4 regions of the Moorella naiadis (nom. illeg.) genome follow, and region 3 is predicted to be linked to each of the others. Evidence: riboswitches for the same ligand, from Rfam matches in the RefSeq annotation. Region 3 holds a riboswitch; each other region holds the start of a gene.
What was found. A riboswitch is a leader RNA that binds a small molecule or an ion and turns the genes downstream of it on or off. The one in region 3 is predicted to bind cyclic di-AMP.
Positions count from the first base shown of each region.

Region 1: another riboswitch for cyclic di-AMP. It lies ahead of SDD30_RS03850 (C40 family peptidase); the one in region 3 lies ahead of SDD30_RS12585 (APC family permease).
Region 2: another riboswitch for cyclic di-AMP. It lies ahead of SDD30_RS12470 (alpha,alpha-trehalose-phosphate synthase (UDP-forming)); the one in region 3 lies ahead of SDD30_RS12585 (APC family permease).
Region 4: another riboswitch for cyclic di-AMP. It lies ahead of SDD30_RS02175 (CAP domain-containing protein); the one in region 3 lies ahead of SDD30_RS12585 (APC family permease).

Region 1 is NZ_JAXGFQ010000004.1:88,766-92,797, reverse strand. It holds gene SDD30_RS03850 (C40 family peptidase) at 103-756, opposite strand; cyclic di-AMP (ydaO/yuaA leader) riboswitch at 765-908, opposite strand; gene SDD30_RS03845 (MFS transporter) at 1,231-2,580, shown strand; gene SDD30_RS03840 (MtaA/CmuA family methyltransferase) at 2,608-3,615, shown strand; gene SDD30_RS03835 (PucR family transcriptional regulator) at 3,897-4,032, shown strand, end outside.
Region 2 is NZ_JAXGFQ010000020.1:47,933-51,964, reverse strand. It holds gene SDD30_RS12475 (amylo-alpha-1,6-glucosidase) at 1-1,217, opposite strand, end outside; cyclic di-AMP (ydaO/yuaA leader) riboswitch at 1,338-1,550, shown strand; gene SDD30_RS12470 (alpha,alpha-trehalose-phosphate synthase (UDP-forming)) at 1,681-3,138, shown strand; gene otsB (trehalose-phosphatase) at 3,110-3,862, shown strand; gene galU (UTP--glucose-1-phosphate uridylyltransferase GalU) at 3,987-4,032, shown strand, end outside.
Region 3 is NZ_JAXGFQ010000021.1:15,086-19,117, reverse strand. It holds gene trpE (anthranilate synthase component I) at 1-866, opposite strand, end outside; gene aroH (chorismate mutase) at 1,057-1,440, opposite strand; gene SDD30_RS12590 (HutP family protein) at 1,554-1,964, opposite strand; cyclic di-AMP (ydaO/yuaA leader) riboswitch at 2,179-2,376, shown strand; gene SDD30_RS12585 (APC family permease) at 2,503-4,032, shown strand, end outside.
Region 4 is NZ_JAXGFQ010000002.1:165,755-169,786, forward strand. It holds gene SDD30_RS02165 (hypothetical protein) at 1-449, opposite strand, end outside; gene SDD30_RS02170 (YebC/PmpR family DNA-binding transcriptional regulator) at 530-1,288, opposite strand; cyclic di-AMP (ydaO/yuaA leader) riboswitch at 1,596-1,795, shown strand; gene SDD30_RS02175 (CAP domain-containing protein) at 1,846-2,574, shown strand; gene cysK (cysteine synthase A) at 2,700-3,620, opposite strand; gene SDD30_RS02185 (CooT family nickel-binding protein) at 3,774-3,965, opposite strand; gene SDD30_RS02190 (DUF3842 family protein) at 3,958-4,032, opposite strand, start outside.

The sequences.
Region 1 (4,032 bases), on a different contig from region 3:
GGAAAATAAGGATAAGAGGTCTAGCAAAAGCCCTGGTTACGCGGGGCACCACCTGCAGCAATCAACAAGGGATGGCGGCGTTCAGCCGCCTTTTAATTTAGGCTACCTCACCCGCCGGGCGCCAACGTAGCGCGGCCCCCAGTAATAAGGATCGTTGATGCTGTCAATGGACACGCCGCTATTGGTGGCGCTGATAAAATTGCCATCTCCGACATAAATGCCCACATGGCTGATACCCCGGGCATAGGTGTGGAAAAAGACCAGATCGCCCGGCATAAGTTCATCTTTATCCACATGGGTGCCCAAGGAGGCCTGGTCGCTAGCCGAATGGGGCAGATCAATACCTACACGGTCAAAGACGTACAGGGTAAATCCGGAACAATCAAAACCCTTAGGGCTCGTCCCACCCCAACGGTAAGGAGTTCCTTCATACTGGCGGGCAATAGCGGCGATCCGGGCGCCCACGGTAGAGGGAGCGACGCTTTCGCTACGAGATGCCGGGGTGGGTTCATAACTGGTGGCGGGTGGGTTGTCGCCGGTGGGGATCTCCAGGGTTTGTCCAACAAGAATTAGCGAGGAATCCAAGTTGTTGGCGGCTTGAATCTGTTCTACCGTTACACCATAGCGCCGTGATAAAGCCCAGAGGGTGTCCCCCCTCTGCACTTCGTATGGTTGGGCCAGGGCTACCCCGGCGGCCACTAAAGTAAAGGCCCCGGCCAGGGTGGCGGTCAGACAATACTTCGACCACTTCTTCAATTAGCTAAGACCTCACTCTCGCACACCTACGAGGTTAGTTGTCGGGTTCGGACCGAGAGTTAGCCCGGAGTCAGGGACTTTTTTACCCCTGCTCTTCACCCCAAAAATATCCCCCGTTTCCCGTCTTTACGGGAATTCGGTGCAAAAATATGACTTTTTAATTATACCGTCGAAAAAGGGAACAGTAAAATGCCATTATACTAGCTCTGGCGCCATAACCTGGCAGGAAGTAAAATATTCTTTCCTTAAGGAGCTTTTTCTTATGAATTCATACCAGTTATACCGGGAAGAATGGGATATGCTTTTTGCCTATCAATTAACGTTTTGGCGAAGAAAGAGTGTGCATGAAGACCACAGGTTTTTCCGCTAGAGCGAAGAAAGTATATTTAGTCCATAATCAGAAAACGGTGTGGGAGGGAGGAGGCTTGAAAACACCGGAATGGACACTAAACCTTAAAAGCGAGGTGGAACTTTATGAACAAAAATGCTCCGGCAGCTGCCGGCTGGTGGCGTTACCGTTATCTGGTTGCAGCCATATTGTTTTTCGGCTACAGCATCCAGTACCTGGACCGGGTAAAAACAACGGTTTTGGTGCCCTTGATCAGTGAAAGCCTCCACCTGACCCATGGTGATGTTGGCAATGCCATGTTCTTATTGATGGTTTTTTACGGTCCGACCCAGGTTCTATCCGGTTTCCTTTGCGACCGCTTTGGTCCCAAAAAAGTACTGGTGTTTTCATTATTTACCTGGAGCCTCTTTACTATTTACATGGCTTTTATGCAGAATGTCACTGAATGGTATATCCGTAATGCTTTATTTGGTATTTTAGTTGGCACCGAGTTTGTACCGAGTGCCCGCCTAATCGCCCGCTGGTTCCCGAAAAGGGAGCGGGCCCAGGCCCAGGGGATCCTTTCCTGGTCCTGGATTGTTACCCCGGCGTGGGCACCTTTGCTGGCAACTTTTCTGGCTGCCTACTTTAACGACTGGCGTCCGGTTTTTATCTGGCTGGGTCTTTTCGGTCTGGTACCACTGATAATCGTATTGTTTTTTATTTATGACCGGCCTGAACAGATGCGTCGTTTAAGTGATGCTGAGGTTAAGGAGAGTTACGCCGATGAACTTGAGAGCGGTATATTGCAGGAAGGGGCCCTTAGCCGGGAGAACCTGGCCCAGCAGGCTAAAAAGGCTGAGATTCCCCTGCGAGATGTATTACTGAATAAGAGTTTTATAGCTGTGGTGATCTCTTACCTGGCCTGCCAGATGACCTTCTGGGGGGTAGTTACCTGGTCGCCCAGTTATTTAAGTGAAGTATTTAAGTTTAGCCTGACGAAGATGGGTGCCTGGGCCTCTATCTACTTTGCCGCCGGAATAATCGGTGCTTTCCTGAGTTCCAGGATTTCGGACAAGGTATTCAGTGGTCGTCGCCGCCCAATGATTATCCTCTCCTTTATCGGCACCATCCCCTTTATTCTTCTTCTGGCCACGGTGCGACCGGGGATCAGCAATATGGCCTTGGTACTCATCCTAGCCGGTGCCGGTTTCTTTGCCAATATGATCTGGGGTCCAATCCTTGCCTGGCCGGCCGATGTTTTCAGTCCAGAGATGTATGGCCGCGCCCTCGGTTTTGTGACTGGCATCGCCTACTTTGGAGCTGCCTTTGCTCCGCTCATTATGAGCCGCCTTATTATGAAAACGGCAGCCGGTGTTTCCTACACCTACGCCTGGGTGTTTATTGCCTTTTGCGCGGTACTGGGTTTGATTGCTTCATCATTAGTCAGCGATAGACATGAGACCACATTTCATAATCAGGCTATTACTGAATAACTACCGAGGTGACATCCATTGTCCGTCATGACTCCCAAAGAACGTGTCCTCCGTGCTTTAAACCAGCAATGGGTCGACCGTATCCCCGTGGGCAATCCAGTATCGGTAGCTACTGTAGAATCCATGGCGGCCTGCGGCGCCTATTTCCCCGCCGTCCACCTGGACGCAGAGAAAATGGCCACCCTGGCCGCCACCGGCCACGAGATCCTGGGGTTCGACACCATCGCCCCCTACTTCAGTGTCCAGCAGGAGGCGGCGGCCTTCGGCCTCAAGATGAATTGGGGTGAAATTGACTCCATGCCCGATGTCCTGGAGAACCCCTATGAGGATCCTGGGGCGATCACGATCCCGGATGATTTCCTGGAGCGCCCCTCTATCCGGACCGTGCTGGATGCCCTGCGCATCCTGAAAAAGGAGTACGGCGACCACGTCTGCCTGGTGGGCAAGATAATGGGCCCCTGGACACTGTCCTACCACCTGCACGGCACCCAGAACTTCCTCATCAAAACCATCCTGGAACCGGACAAGGTGCGCGGTTTCCTGGATAAGCTTAAAGGCCTTAGCGTTATGTTCGCCAACGCCCAGTTCGCCGCCGGCGCCGATGTGGTCACGGTGGCCGACCACGCTACCGGCGACCTGGTGAGCGGCACCTGCTACCGTGACTTCCTCCTGCCGGTGCACCAGGAGATGACGGGGCAGATCAAAGGCCCTACTATCCTGCATATCTGCGGCAACACCACCGACCGCCTGGATTATATCGCCCGGGCCGGCTTCAACTGTTTCCACTTCGATTCCAAGGTCAACCCCCGAACGGCCCACAAAATTATCAATGGCCGTATCGCTCTGACTGGCAGTATCAACAACCCGGTGACCCTGTTTAACGGCACCCCGGACGATGTCCGCCGGGAGGTCTGGGCCAACTGCGAGGCCGGTATTGAAATTATTTCCCCGGAGTGCGCCGTGCCCTTACGGACACCTAACGCGAATCTGAAGGCGATCGTGGCGGCGGTGGAGGAATACTGCCGCACCCATTAAAATGGGCCTTAAAACGGGTGCAACAAAGATTGGCAAACCCCCAGGATGGCTATCCGGGTGCCAGTGATTAATACTGCGAAAATCTGTCACCATTCTGGCGGGCCCCCGGAAGAGAAGCCGGGGGCCTGTTTATAGAAAAGAGCAGGAGTAAAGAAAGGTTATCGCGAATTTTTTGTCTGACGGTAGAGGCGTTTATAGTTGTTGGGAGTTAACTTTTACTTTATTAGACAATGGTCCAAAAAGCGGAGGGGAAGCGGAGAGGAAGGGGGGTAGAGCCCAATATGCTGCACCAGGACTTAATTCAGCCCCTGCTGGACCGTGCGGCGGCCTTCGGTCCGGGGGTTATAGAGGTTATCAACCTTGAGGGGGTAATCGTTGCCAGCTCTGATCCGTCGCGGGTAAACTTAACCCGGCCGG
Region 2 (4,032 bases), on a different contig from region 3:
CACCAGCGCAGGCAGTTGCGCAGGGGAATGGCCATTTCCCGTAATAAAGCGTCATCCCGGGTCCACCTGTAAGTCGCACCCAGGAGGATAATAAACCACAGGGTAGCATCTATAGAACCGTAATAGGGACTATGGGGTACCTCCCGGCAGCTGGTCATCTCCCCGTGGCGCAGTTCATGGAGGATTTTTCCCGGCCTTTCCTCCCGCCACCTATCCACCTTTTGGCCCTGGTAGCGAGCCAAGAAGCGTAGGGCCTGATGGGCCAGGGCCGGGTTTAGGATAAGGGCCTGCCAGGAGGTAATCAAAGAATCACGGCCAAAGGGGGCGGTGTACCAGGGTATCCCGGCGGCTATAATCCGGCCTGCACCGGGATAATCTATTTGCAGGGCTTTGAGGTCGGTGACGGCCGTCTGGAACATGGCATTGATAAAGCTATTGTCGGTCCAGATCCTGGTCGACTCCCTTTGCCACTGGTGGTAAGCAGTCGCCTGCTCAATGGTGGTCGCCGAAAAAAGATCGCTGATCTTGTTCCTCGAAGAGATATTACCTGGATCGGGTTCAATTTTTAAATGCAGGTAGAGCTTTTTTTGGGGCGGCAGGACCAGGGCAAAGGTGATTTCGGCCTGGCCAGGCCGGCCGGTGATGCTTGTCGGCGCCGGTTCAAAGGTAATTCCGGTGGTCCGGAGGAGGTTGTCCAGGCCCCGGTAAGCCAGGACCAGCCCCTGGCGTCGCACTTCCACCGGTAACAATTCACCCCGGCGGCGACGCTGGCTGCCCCGTACCTCAAATATATCCCGGAAATCAGCCGCCAGGTTAAAATGGAGCAACAACTTTACCGGAAAGGGATTAAAGTTTATTAAGCGCAGGCGCTGAAAAAGGGCGTCCTTAATTAACCGTAACTGGCGGAGATGGATGGTCTGGGCCGGTATTACGGTACCATCGGGCAGATTAAAAACCGGGTTGGTTAATTCTATCTGGGCGAAGTGACTATCGCGGATGGAAGAAGAAAGAAATATTGGTCGCTGTCCGGCCACCTGCAACTCCAGGTGACTTAAGTAGCGGGTATCATTATAGTAAAGGCCCAGGCTGCCATTATCCCGCTGGATAACTGAACCATCGGGCAGGGAAACGAGAAAAATCCCCCCTTCCTTCAGCACCTCGGTCGCAGGTTCAATAGCGCACGGATTATGGCGTAAATCTAGCTCTGTATCGAGCATGTACTACCTCCTCCCTTTATTAAAAAAGAATTCGGCAGGCAACCTGGGGTTTCCTTCCTGGGAGAAATGGACTTAAAATTTGCATTTCCCTGGCCGCGTGGTATAATAAAAATATATATATATCCTGGTACGCTGAATTACGGCTTGGGCCGTAAACGGGGGAACCATTTCCGGGGTGAATCCCGGCCAGCAACAGCTTTTATTTTCCTTAAATCTTTGGGTGGATAGGCTGTCATTCAGGGATTGCCGGGGAAGGGAAGGCTAAAGCGCCGGGTAGGGCTAACTTCGGCCCGAATCCGTCAGCTAACTTCGTAAGCGTGGAAGGGAACTACCGGTTAACCGGTATCGTGTTCCATGGCGTTCAAGCTAGCAACCCCGGGTAAAACCGGGGTTGTATTTGTTTTATTACTTTTTACGAGGAGGGCAACAATCAGCTAAAACAAAAGTAAAGGGGGTAGATAATATGAGCAAAAAGCAGGCTGCCAAAATAGTTATGGTTTCCAACCGGGGTTCGTACAACCTGCAGGCGACCCCGGAGGGCATCAAACCCGTCCCGGCCATCAGCGGCCTGGTATCCGCTGTGGAACCATTTTTGCGGAAAAAGGGTGGTGTCTGGGTAGCCTGGGGCGGGCGGGAAGCACCCCAGGAAAATAGCCAGGGTTTAAGGTTGGCTGTACCTATTGAGAATGCGGCTTACACTTTTCATGAAGTACCCCTCACAGCGGGAGAAATAAAACTTTACTATCACGGTTTTACCAATAGTGCCCTCTGGCCCCTGTGCCATTACTTTTTAGATAGATGTCATTATGACGCCAGGGAATGGTCAACTTACGCCCGGGTTAACGCTAAATTTGCCGGGGCGGTTTTTGAAGAGGCCGCGGAGGGTGATATCATCTGGGTCAATGATTACCACCTGGCCCTGGTACCGGCCCATTTACGCCATCGCCAACCGCAGTTAAAACAATTCTTTTTCTGGCATATACCCTTCCCCCACCACGACCTGTTGGCCACTCTCCCTTGGGCGCCCCACATCCTGCGCGGCCTCCTAGGAACCGATGTCCTGGGTTTCCATCTCCAGGCCTATGTTGATAATTTTTTACAGGCAGCAGCCCAGTTGCTGGGGGCCCGGGTTGACTTTGAAGAAAATATTGTCTACTGGGAACAACGACGCATCCATGTCGGTGCCTGGCCCATGGGGATCGATTATCGGGCCTTCCAGCGCCAGGCGGTCGAACCCTCTACCAGGGCCAGGGCTGAGGAATTAAGGGAACAAATCGGCGTTGAACGCCTGGCCCTGAGCGTGGAGCGTCTTGATTATACCAAGGGGATCCTGGAAAGGCTCCTGGCCTGGGAGCGTTTGCTGGAAGAGGCCCCGGAATGGCGTGGCCGGGCGGCCCTGGTACAGATCGCCGTACCCAGCCGGACGGCTGTACCCGCCTACCGTCGTCTAAAGGAAGAGGTGGAAGCAGCCGTAGGCCGTATCAATGGGCGTTTCAGTGACGGTAGCTATCGCCCCGTCCATTACTTCTGGCGCGGCCTCCCCCGGCAGGAACTAGTAGCCTACTACCTGGCGGCCGATGTCATGATGGTTACGCCCCTCAGGGATGGTTTAAACCTGGTAGCCAAAGAATATGTGGCCTCACGGTGTGACAATACCGGCGTGCTGGTATTGAGCCGTTTCGCCGGAGCCGCCCAGGAACTCAAAGGAGCCGTCCTGGTCAATCCTTATGATATTGATGGTATGGCCATGATCTTTAATACGGCCCTGGGGATGGGCCGGGCGGAACAAGAAAAAAGGTTGCGTCTTTTGCAAGAAAGGGTACGGCGCCATGATGTCCACTGGTGGATGAACTGTTTCCACCAAACAATGGCTTTAAAGAAAGGAGAAGCGGATGATGTCTCCGGGTCGGCTAGCAGCTAAGATCCGGCACCACGGCGAAATTCTCCTCATGTGTGACTACGACGGTACCCTGGTTCCCCTGACCTCCCGCCCGGAACTGGCTCGTCCCGGGAAAAACCTGCTGAAATTACTGCAGTATCTGCTACAACGGCAGGGCCTGCACCTGGTTATAATCAGCGGCCGCTCCCTCGCCGACCTCCGCCACCTGTTGCCGGTACCCGGTCTCTGGCTGGCTGGCCACCACGGCACTCGGGTCGTGGACCCGAAGGGAGAAGTTATCGCGCTCTCGCCGCCAGCACCCGGAGATATTCCCTGGACAAAAATTTTTTCTCTGGCCCGGAAAATTGCAGCAGGGATTCCGGGCCTTTTGGTGGAAAATAAAGGAGAAAACCTGGCCCTGCACTACCGGTTGGCCGCGCCGGGAGACGCCGCAGCCGCCCTGGAGGGGTTTCGCCGCGAAGTCAAACCATATTTAAAATACGGCCTCGAATTTATCGCCGGGCATAAGGTCCTGGAGCTTCGCCCCCGGGGAGCCCACAAAGGGGTGGCGATAAACTATTTCACCCGCCGCTGGCCCCGGGCTTTACCCCTTTACCTGGGGGATGATAGTACCGATGAGGATGCCTTTAACGCCCTGCCGGCTAACGGCCTGGCTGTAGGGATCGGTCCCCGTTTCTCCGGCCGGACCCCTTATTTCCTGGCTTCGCCGGTAGAAGTCAGCCATTTTCTTTTCGGTTTAGCCTGATATAACCGGGCCAATTTTTAACCTGCATTAACTTCTTTTAACCTTCTAGCCAAAACTAAGGGGGTAATATTTAAGCTAGGGCGACATAAAAATAAACGTGAACATGCGAACGAGGTGATTATTTTTGGCCACCATCCAGAAAGCTATTATTCCCGCTGCCGGCTGGGGTA
Region 3 (4,032 bases):
TCCGGGAAATTCAGGTAAAACATATAGGGAGAAGGATTCAAAGCCCGCAGGCGGCGGTATACGGCCAGGGGATCGCCCCTGAAGGGAAGGCTCAACCGCTGGGAGAGTACCACCTGGAAGATATCCCCGGCGGCAATATACTCTTTGGCTTTCGTAACCATCTTGATAAAATCTTCCCGGCTGACGCTGGCCTGCCAGGGAATCCCTGCCGGCATAGGCGGCCTGCCTGCCGGTAGACTCCAGTCATGACAGCCGGTCAAAGTTTTTTCCGCTAAAGGCCGCCCTAATTCCGCCAGAATCTGCCGTACCATGGCCACCGCCTCGGCGTAACCATCGCTGGCATCCTTACCGCCTCGTCCCAAGCAGGTAATCCTTACTGTCTGCAAAACATGGTCGTAAACCAGATAGCAGCGGTTCAGGATTAAGTGGGTGTCAGGCAACTGTAGATCATTGACTGGTCCCCCCGGTAAAGCCTCCAGTTCATGCACCAGATCATAACCAAGATAGCCCACCAGGCCACCCTGAAAACGAGGGCCGTCGCCAGGGGGCAGCGCCAGGCGGCCTGTTAAACTATACAAGGCCGCCAGGGGTTTTTCCTCCAGCATCCTGGTAACACCGGCCGAGGTTAAATAGGCCCTGCCATCCCTGACAGTAAAGGTCAGCAATGGATCAAAGCCGATGAGGGAGTAGCGGCCCAGGTTTTCTCCACCCTCGACACTCTCCAGCAAGAAACTATCGCGGGTGCCGCTAAATTTTAAGTAAAGGGAGATGGGGGTTTCCGTATCGGCCAGGATTTCCGTCCAGACAGGTACGTAGGGGGCTTCCCTGGCCATGGCCAGGAAGGTCTCCCGGTCGGGATGGAACAACGTTAATCCCTCCCCGAGGGCAAAATAAAAACCAGCGCTTAAGTAAGCCCTGGTCAGGTTTAACTATTACCCGCTCAAACTCCAGGCTCAACTCAAACTTAACTCGACTCAACTCTGCTCATGCATATATTCAGTTGTTGGTAAAAGAATACCATACAGGATTAGGGACTGTCAATAAATATTTCAGGTCTTAACTCAAATCTGGACGTAATTCTGCTGCCCGGCCTAAATAGACATGGACCGGTTCCTGATCACTATAGGCATGAATTAAAACCCGGACAATTCCCGGCTGGCTTCCCGGTACCGGTATCTCCGTGGCACACATCAAGGCTATATCCACCCAGCCCAGACGACGGGCGGCTGCGGCCGGGAAAGCGGCGTTGAGGTCCGGGGTCACGGTAAAGAAGGCGCTGATAATATCCTCGACTAACAGGTTGTTACGCGCCACTATCTCCCGCAGCAACCCTGCGGTGGCGGCGATAATCGCCGGGGGTGTGTTTTTCGGTACGTCTACGGCACCGCGCAGGCCCCGGACCCTCTTTTTCAGTCTATCCTTATCCTTTTGATCCGTCATCGTAACCCTCCTACCGTACTACGGTAACAGCCTTTAATCCCGCTGCCGGTAGATAATATTACCCCACCGGGGTCTGGAAACCGCGTTCATGATATCCTTATCGGTCATGTTTTTCACACAGCCCGGTGTCCCAGGCCGATGCCGACTTCATCCAGGTGGAGCAGGCCGATGCCGAAGAAGATGGCTACACTCAGGTGATCCTGCCAGCGGGCGATGCCAATCTTGCCCCCTACATTCAGGCCGATGGCCTTGGGCATCATCTGGGACAGGGCTTCCCGGGTCGCCCCGGCGATGGCTCCCTCTTCGAGATGGGTCTCTTTGATAACCCCTTCCCGCTTGGCCGCCACCACCGCCCGTTCAACTATTTTCTGTACGGAATTGATAAATTCCCCGCCGTAATCCACTGCCGCCGTGGCTATACCGCCGGCGGCATACTCCTTTTTCAGCCGGGCCTCTTCCTCCCGGCTTTCCGAGAGGGCCATCTTAATGGCTACTGCCGCCACTTTTTTGCTGCCATACTCCATAAATGCCACCACCTATTTTTGCTTGCACCGATTATATTACATCCAGGCCAGTACCGCAAGAAGCATTACGGAATAGCAAACTGTTATTTTTCAAAGCCCTGTAGCCATCACACAAAAATGCCGGCCTATTTAAACCGAGAGTATTATATACCAGGCCAAGGCTCTTTTGACAGTCTGATTGCCGGCTGCTAACATTAACGCGAAATGCCTGTAAGACATGAGAAGGCCGAATCCCGCAAATAATAGGGAACGGGGGAACCACCACAGGGGTGAATCCCTGCCCTCAGTCTACTTTATTACTCCAGGTAATTCAGGGTACTGGCGAGTAACGGAGCTGGCAGACTGGGAGTGGGGTAGGGCTTGCTCCGGCCCGAACCCGGCAGCTAACCTCGCAGGCTGGAGGGGAGATGAATTCATGATGAAAACCAGCGGGGGGCCATAAGGGGTCGGCTGGTTTTTTCTATTCCTTTTATTCTGGTTTATCCTGGTTTATTCTGGTTTATTCTGGTTTTGTTTTTTGACTGGAGGAGGGTTGCATTTGGCTGCGGCGACAGAAAAGTTAGAGTTACGCCGGGAGGTCACCGTCTGGGGCTCCTATATGTGGGGTTACGCTGATGTCGGCGCCGATATCTACGCCGCCCTGGGCCTGGTCATGCTCTGGGCTAAAGGGGCTACCGGTCTGGCCTTCGCCCTGGCCGGGCTGGTGTACATTATGATCGGTCTCGCCTATACCGAACTGGCCGCTACCTACCCCGTGGCCGGCGGGGGGCAGTTCTTCACCCTGCGTGGGCTGGGCGATTTCTGGGGCTTTGTGGCCGGATCGGCCTTATTACTGGACTATACTATCGATATTGCCCTCTTTGCTACTGCTTCCGCCGGCTATATCAACTTCTTTTTGCCTTATCTATTTAGCATCAATGTTGATTCCCTGGCTATTAGCATCGGGCCCCTGCATCACGTCAACCTGGTCTGGATGGCCGAAGCCTTGGTCCTGGTTATCTTTCTTATCGCCCTCAACATCCGGGGGATGCGGGAATCCTCATTGCTCAACGAAATCCTGGGAGCCATTGATATCCTGACGGAATCGACCATTATTGTCTTTGGCTTCCTCTTTGCTTGGCGTCCGGAACTCCTGGCCCACCAGTGGATCACCCAGTTCCCTACTTTTAAGGAATTTGCTTACGGTTCCTCCCTGGCCATCATCTCCTTCGTCGGCCTGGAATCCATTTCCCAGGCGGCTCAGGAAACCAAACGGCCGGCAACGGTTGTGCCCCGGACCTCCGTCGGCCTCATCTTCACCGTATTTATCTTTGCTACTGCCTTTTCCACCATGAGCCTGGGCGTCCTGCCGTGGCAGGATATTGCCGAGGCCGTCGGCGACCCGGTGGCTACCCTGGCCCATGCCATCCCCTTTATCGGCATTATCGCCGGCCCCTTTGCCGCCCTGCTGGGGGCCACCATCCTGCTGATTTCGGCCAACTCCGGCGTCATGAGCGCCTCACGGCTTACCTTCGCCATGAGCCAGTTTCACTTTATCAGCGACTGGTTCAATGCCGTCCACCCGCGTTTCCGGACCCCTTACCGGACCATCCTGGTCTTTTCCGGCATCGGCGTCCTGCAGCTCGTCCTTTCTTTCTTAACGCCCAACGCCATGGATACCCTGGGTAACATGTACGCCTTTGGGGCTACCACCGGCTATATCCTGGTCTTTATCGCGCTAATTAAGTTACGTTTCACCGACCCCTATGCGCCCCGGCCCTATAAAGTACCCTTAAACATTAAAATTAACTACCGCGGCCGGACGGTGGAATTCCCCCTCCTGGGGGTTATCGGCACCCTGGGCATCAGTACCATTCTTTTTGAGGTTATCCTGACCCATGCCATTGGCCGCATCGCCGGCCCGGCCTGGATCCTCCTCTGTTTTATTTATTATTTCTATTACCGTCGCAAGCATGGCTTCCCTGTCTTCGGTAATATACCCCGGGATTGGGAAGGCCAGCAATTAAAGGTCCTGGAGGCAGCGGAGGAGTACGATCTCCTGGAGGAGTACAAACAGGCCCTGGCCGAA
Region 4 (4,032 bases), on a different contig from region 3:
GAAAGCTTCAGGCCGGTCACCCGCAGTAGCGGCCCCAGGGTACCGGCAGGACCCTGGTAAACAGCTACCAGGCCGTCCTTGACGGCCAGGTGGCGTTTAGGGGCACAGGCCGGGCACAGGCCGTCTACCTCCTGGGTGGCGACCAGGCGCCCGCTTTCCTGGGTCAGGTGCCAGCCCTCGGTTGCCGGGAACAGGGTGCTCATCTCTTCCCTGCCGGCCCACTGCCACTTGACCCCTGCCGGCAGGGGCAGCGGGTAGGAATGACCGCAGCCCCGGTAGTACTTTTCCAGCCGCGGCTCGAGCTGGAACCGGGGTTCGATAATCCCCGGCACCCGTAAGACCACCGCCTGGCGGCCGGAGTTCACCCTGGCCCCCTGGTAGGCAACTATTCCTCCCAGCAGGAAAATAATCAGGCCGATGATAATTAAACGCCGGCTATAAACTGGCATCGTGGCGCCTCCCGGTTAAAATTGCCACTAGCTAGCATTGCCGGCCGCCGTAACTTTTATACCTTTTACTAGCTACTTTCCTATATATCCAACTGGTCCATAATTGCAGCAGGAATATCGGCATTTGTATATACTGCCTGGACGTCATCGTGATCCTCCAGGCGGTCTACCAGGCGCATAACTTTACCGGCCATCTCCGGGTCATCGATGGTGACCGTCGTTTGCGGTACCATCTCGACCTCGGCACTGGCGATGGTGACGCCACTGGCCTGCAGGGCCTCCCGGACTGCTTCCAGCTCACCAGGTGCTGTTTTGATTTCCAGCACCTCGTCGTCCTCGTCATCGACGTCCTCAGCCCCGGCCTCAATAGCCTGCAGGATTACTTCTTCCCGCTTCTCTCCGGCCGGGATTTCCACTGTGATTACCCCTTTAGGGTTAAACATCCAGGCCACACAGCCGTTTTCGCCCAGGTTACCACCGCCCCGGGAGAAGATGTAACGAATCTCCGATGCTGTGCGGTTGCGGTTATCGGTGGCTATATTAAGGAGCATGGCTACGCCACCGGGTCCATAACCTTCATAGGTCATTTCCTCATAATTGGCCCCTTCCAGTTCGCCGGTGCCGCGCATAATGGCCCGCTGGATATTTTCATTGGGCATATTGGCTTCTTTGGCCTTGGCTATGGCCGCTTTCAGGCGCATATTACCCTCAGGATCGCCGCCCCCTATGCGGGCGGCAATGATAATCTCGCGCCCGATTTTGGTAAAGAGGCGACCTCGTTTTTCATCGACCTTGGCCTTACGATTCTTGATATTGGCCCACTTGGAATGTCCGGACATCCCTTTGCCCTCCTCTCTCTCAGAATTTAATTGACGTTAAAATTCTAGCATAGAGGGCCGACCAAAAGCAACACTAACCCGGAACCCGGTAAAAAACTATGGAGCCCCTCATGGATGCTGTCGCCCTCGCCACGAAACCATGAAAATGTTCGCTAAAGGGCTGGCGAGTACAGGTGTAAGGCGGCTTGGTTCGAGGCGTCAGATACTTCCGCGAAGCCGCAGCAAAGCGACGGTGTAATATTTTACCTCTAAGTTTTATGTTAACTTATTTTCTGTTTTATGATAAAATGGGTAACAACGTCGTGGCCACCTGTAAACGCCGAATTTCCGTGGCAGGAAAACGGGGGGACCAATCATTGGGGTTAATCCCGGTCCCTGGCAATAGTTCTATCTTTAGCGGGCTTTCCTTGAGGGGAAGCCCCAGCGAAGGAGAAATAGCTGGGGGCCGGGTAGGGCACTTCCGCCCGCACCCGGCAGCTAACCCCGCAGGCGTTGGAAGGAGGTGGATTTATTATTAGCAGGGCCAGGCGTAAAGCATCAAGAAGGAGGCTTTGCCCGTGCGACGTAAGTGGCTAATCACCACCATGAACCTGGTCTTTGCCGCCGCCCTGGTCGCCCTACCTGTAAGCGCGGCCCGGGCCGTCACACCTGTCAATAATGCTCCCTCCATTACTTACGCTTATAACAATAGCCAGTATATCTCACCCTACTGGCTCTGGCACTACCGCCAGGTCGCCCTGAACCCCGGCAGCGGACAGGCATCCCAGCCTGCGCCGCAGCCAGTAAACCCGCCCCGGCCGGCCCCGGTACCCGTTCGGCCACCCAGGCCCGCTCCCCAGCCGCAACCTGTCCCGGCACCCCAGCCCGTACCCCAGCCGGCTCCCACCGGTAACTACCAGTTAAGTGACTATGAACAACAGGTAATCGATCTGGTCAACGCCGAACGGGCCAAAGCCGGCCTGAAGGCCCTGGCAGCCGATCCCCGGCTGGCCCGGGCGGCCCGTTTGAAGGCCGAAGACATGCGGGACCATAATTATTTCAGCCATGAGTCGCCAACCTATGGCTCCTTCGCTAACCTGCTGCAGCAATCTGGCATTAGCTTTCGCACAGCCGGAGAGAATATTGCCGCCGGTTACAGGACGCCGGCAGCGGTAGTGGCGGCCTGGATGAACAGTCCCGGCCACCGCAGCAATATCCTGAATGCTAACTTTACAGCCATTGGTGTTGGCTACGCCGCCGGCGGCAGCTACGGCACCTACTGGGCCCAGGAATTCATCGGCAATTAAGCGGAGAAATCAAACGGGGAAACAGGAAACGGCAGGTTTAAGTTAAAACCTGCCGTTTTTTTCTGCGGCCAGCACTACCGCTACCAGCGTTACCCATTGGGGATTGCTGCCGCCAACCCACTTCGTCAGCCTAATTTAAATAACTCGGTGCTCAGGTAACGCTCGCCGGTGTCCGGGGCAATGGCCAGGACCCTTTTGCCGCTCCCCAGGCTGCGGGCTACCTGCAGGGCAGCGTAGGCAGCCGCCCCGGAGGAGATGCCTACCAGCAAACCCTCCTCCCGGGCCAGGCGCCGGGCCGTTTCCAGGGCGTCTTCATTGGTTACGGTTATAACCTCATCAATGAGAGCCCTTTTTAGGACTGCCGGCACAAAACCAGCACCTATGCCCTGGATCTTATGCGGTCCCGGCCGGCCGCCGGAAAGGACCGGCGAGGCTGCCGGTTCCACGGCGATCACCTTCACTCCCGGAATCTCTTTTTTTAAAACCTCACTCACGCCGGTCAGAGTGCCACCGGTCCCTACGCCAGCGATAAAGGCGTCTATCCTACCGTCCATCTGCGCCAGGATCTCCCTGGCGGTAGCCTGGCGGTGGATGGCCGGGTTGGCCGGGTTTTCAAACTGCTGGGGCATGAAGTAGCCGGGATTCTCCCGGACTAGCTCCGTAGCTTTGTCCACGGCGCCCTTCATGCCCAGGTTTCCAGACGTTAGGACAAACTCCGCCCCGTAGGCGGCCATGAGCTTGCGCCTTTCCATGCTCATAGTCTCCGGCATGACCAGGAGCAGGCGGTAACCGCGTACGGCCGCTACCATGGCCAGGCCAATACCAGTATTGCCGCTGGTGGGTTCGACAATGGTGGCCCCTGGTTTAAGGCGGCCGTCGGCCTCGGCTGCTTCAATCATGCTCAGGGCGATCCGATCTTTAATACTCCCCCCCGGGTTGAAAAACTCTACTTTCAAGTATACCTCCAAGCCCTGATCCGGCAAGCGATTCAGGCGCAGGATCGGTGTCTGGCCGATTAACTGGGTGATGTCCCGGGCTACTTGCATCTCGACCCCTCCTATAGTTAAGTATTTCTATCGGAATTAATTACATAATAGCTCCTCCACCGGCCCTTGTCAAGTAATAAAGCCCCGGCATCTACCCTTTCTGGTAGTATGCCGGGGCTCCCGTTAGTAATTCCACCTCAACCGCATCCTGACTTAAAAGGCTTCCAGCACAATTTTATGGTCCACCAGGGCCATTTCTTTAATCCGGGCGCGCAGGAGTTTGCGCTTACCAAAGATATCCTCCATTAAGATGCCCTCTTCTCCAGGCAGGACCCGGTCGACATTCTCAAAAATCAGTTCCTCGTCCCCGCCTTCTTTCAACAGGTAGGCATTGGCTTCACACATCCTCGCTCCCCCCTTTCTGACAAAAAACCTTGAGGCGTTGTACCAGGGCTTCTATTAGATGGGGTAA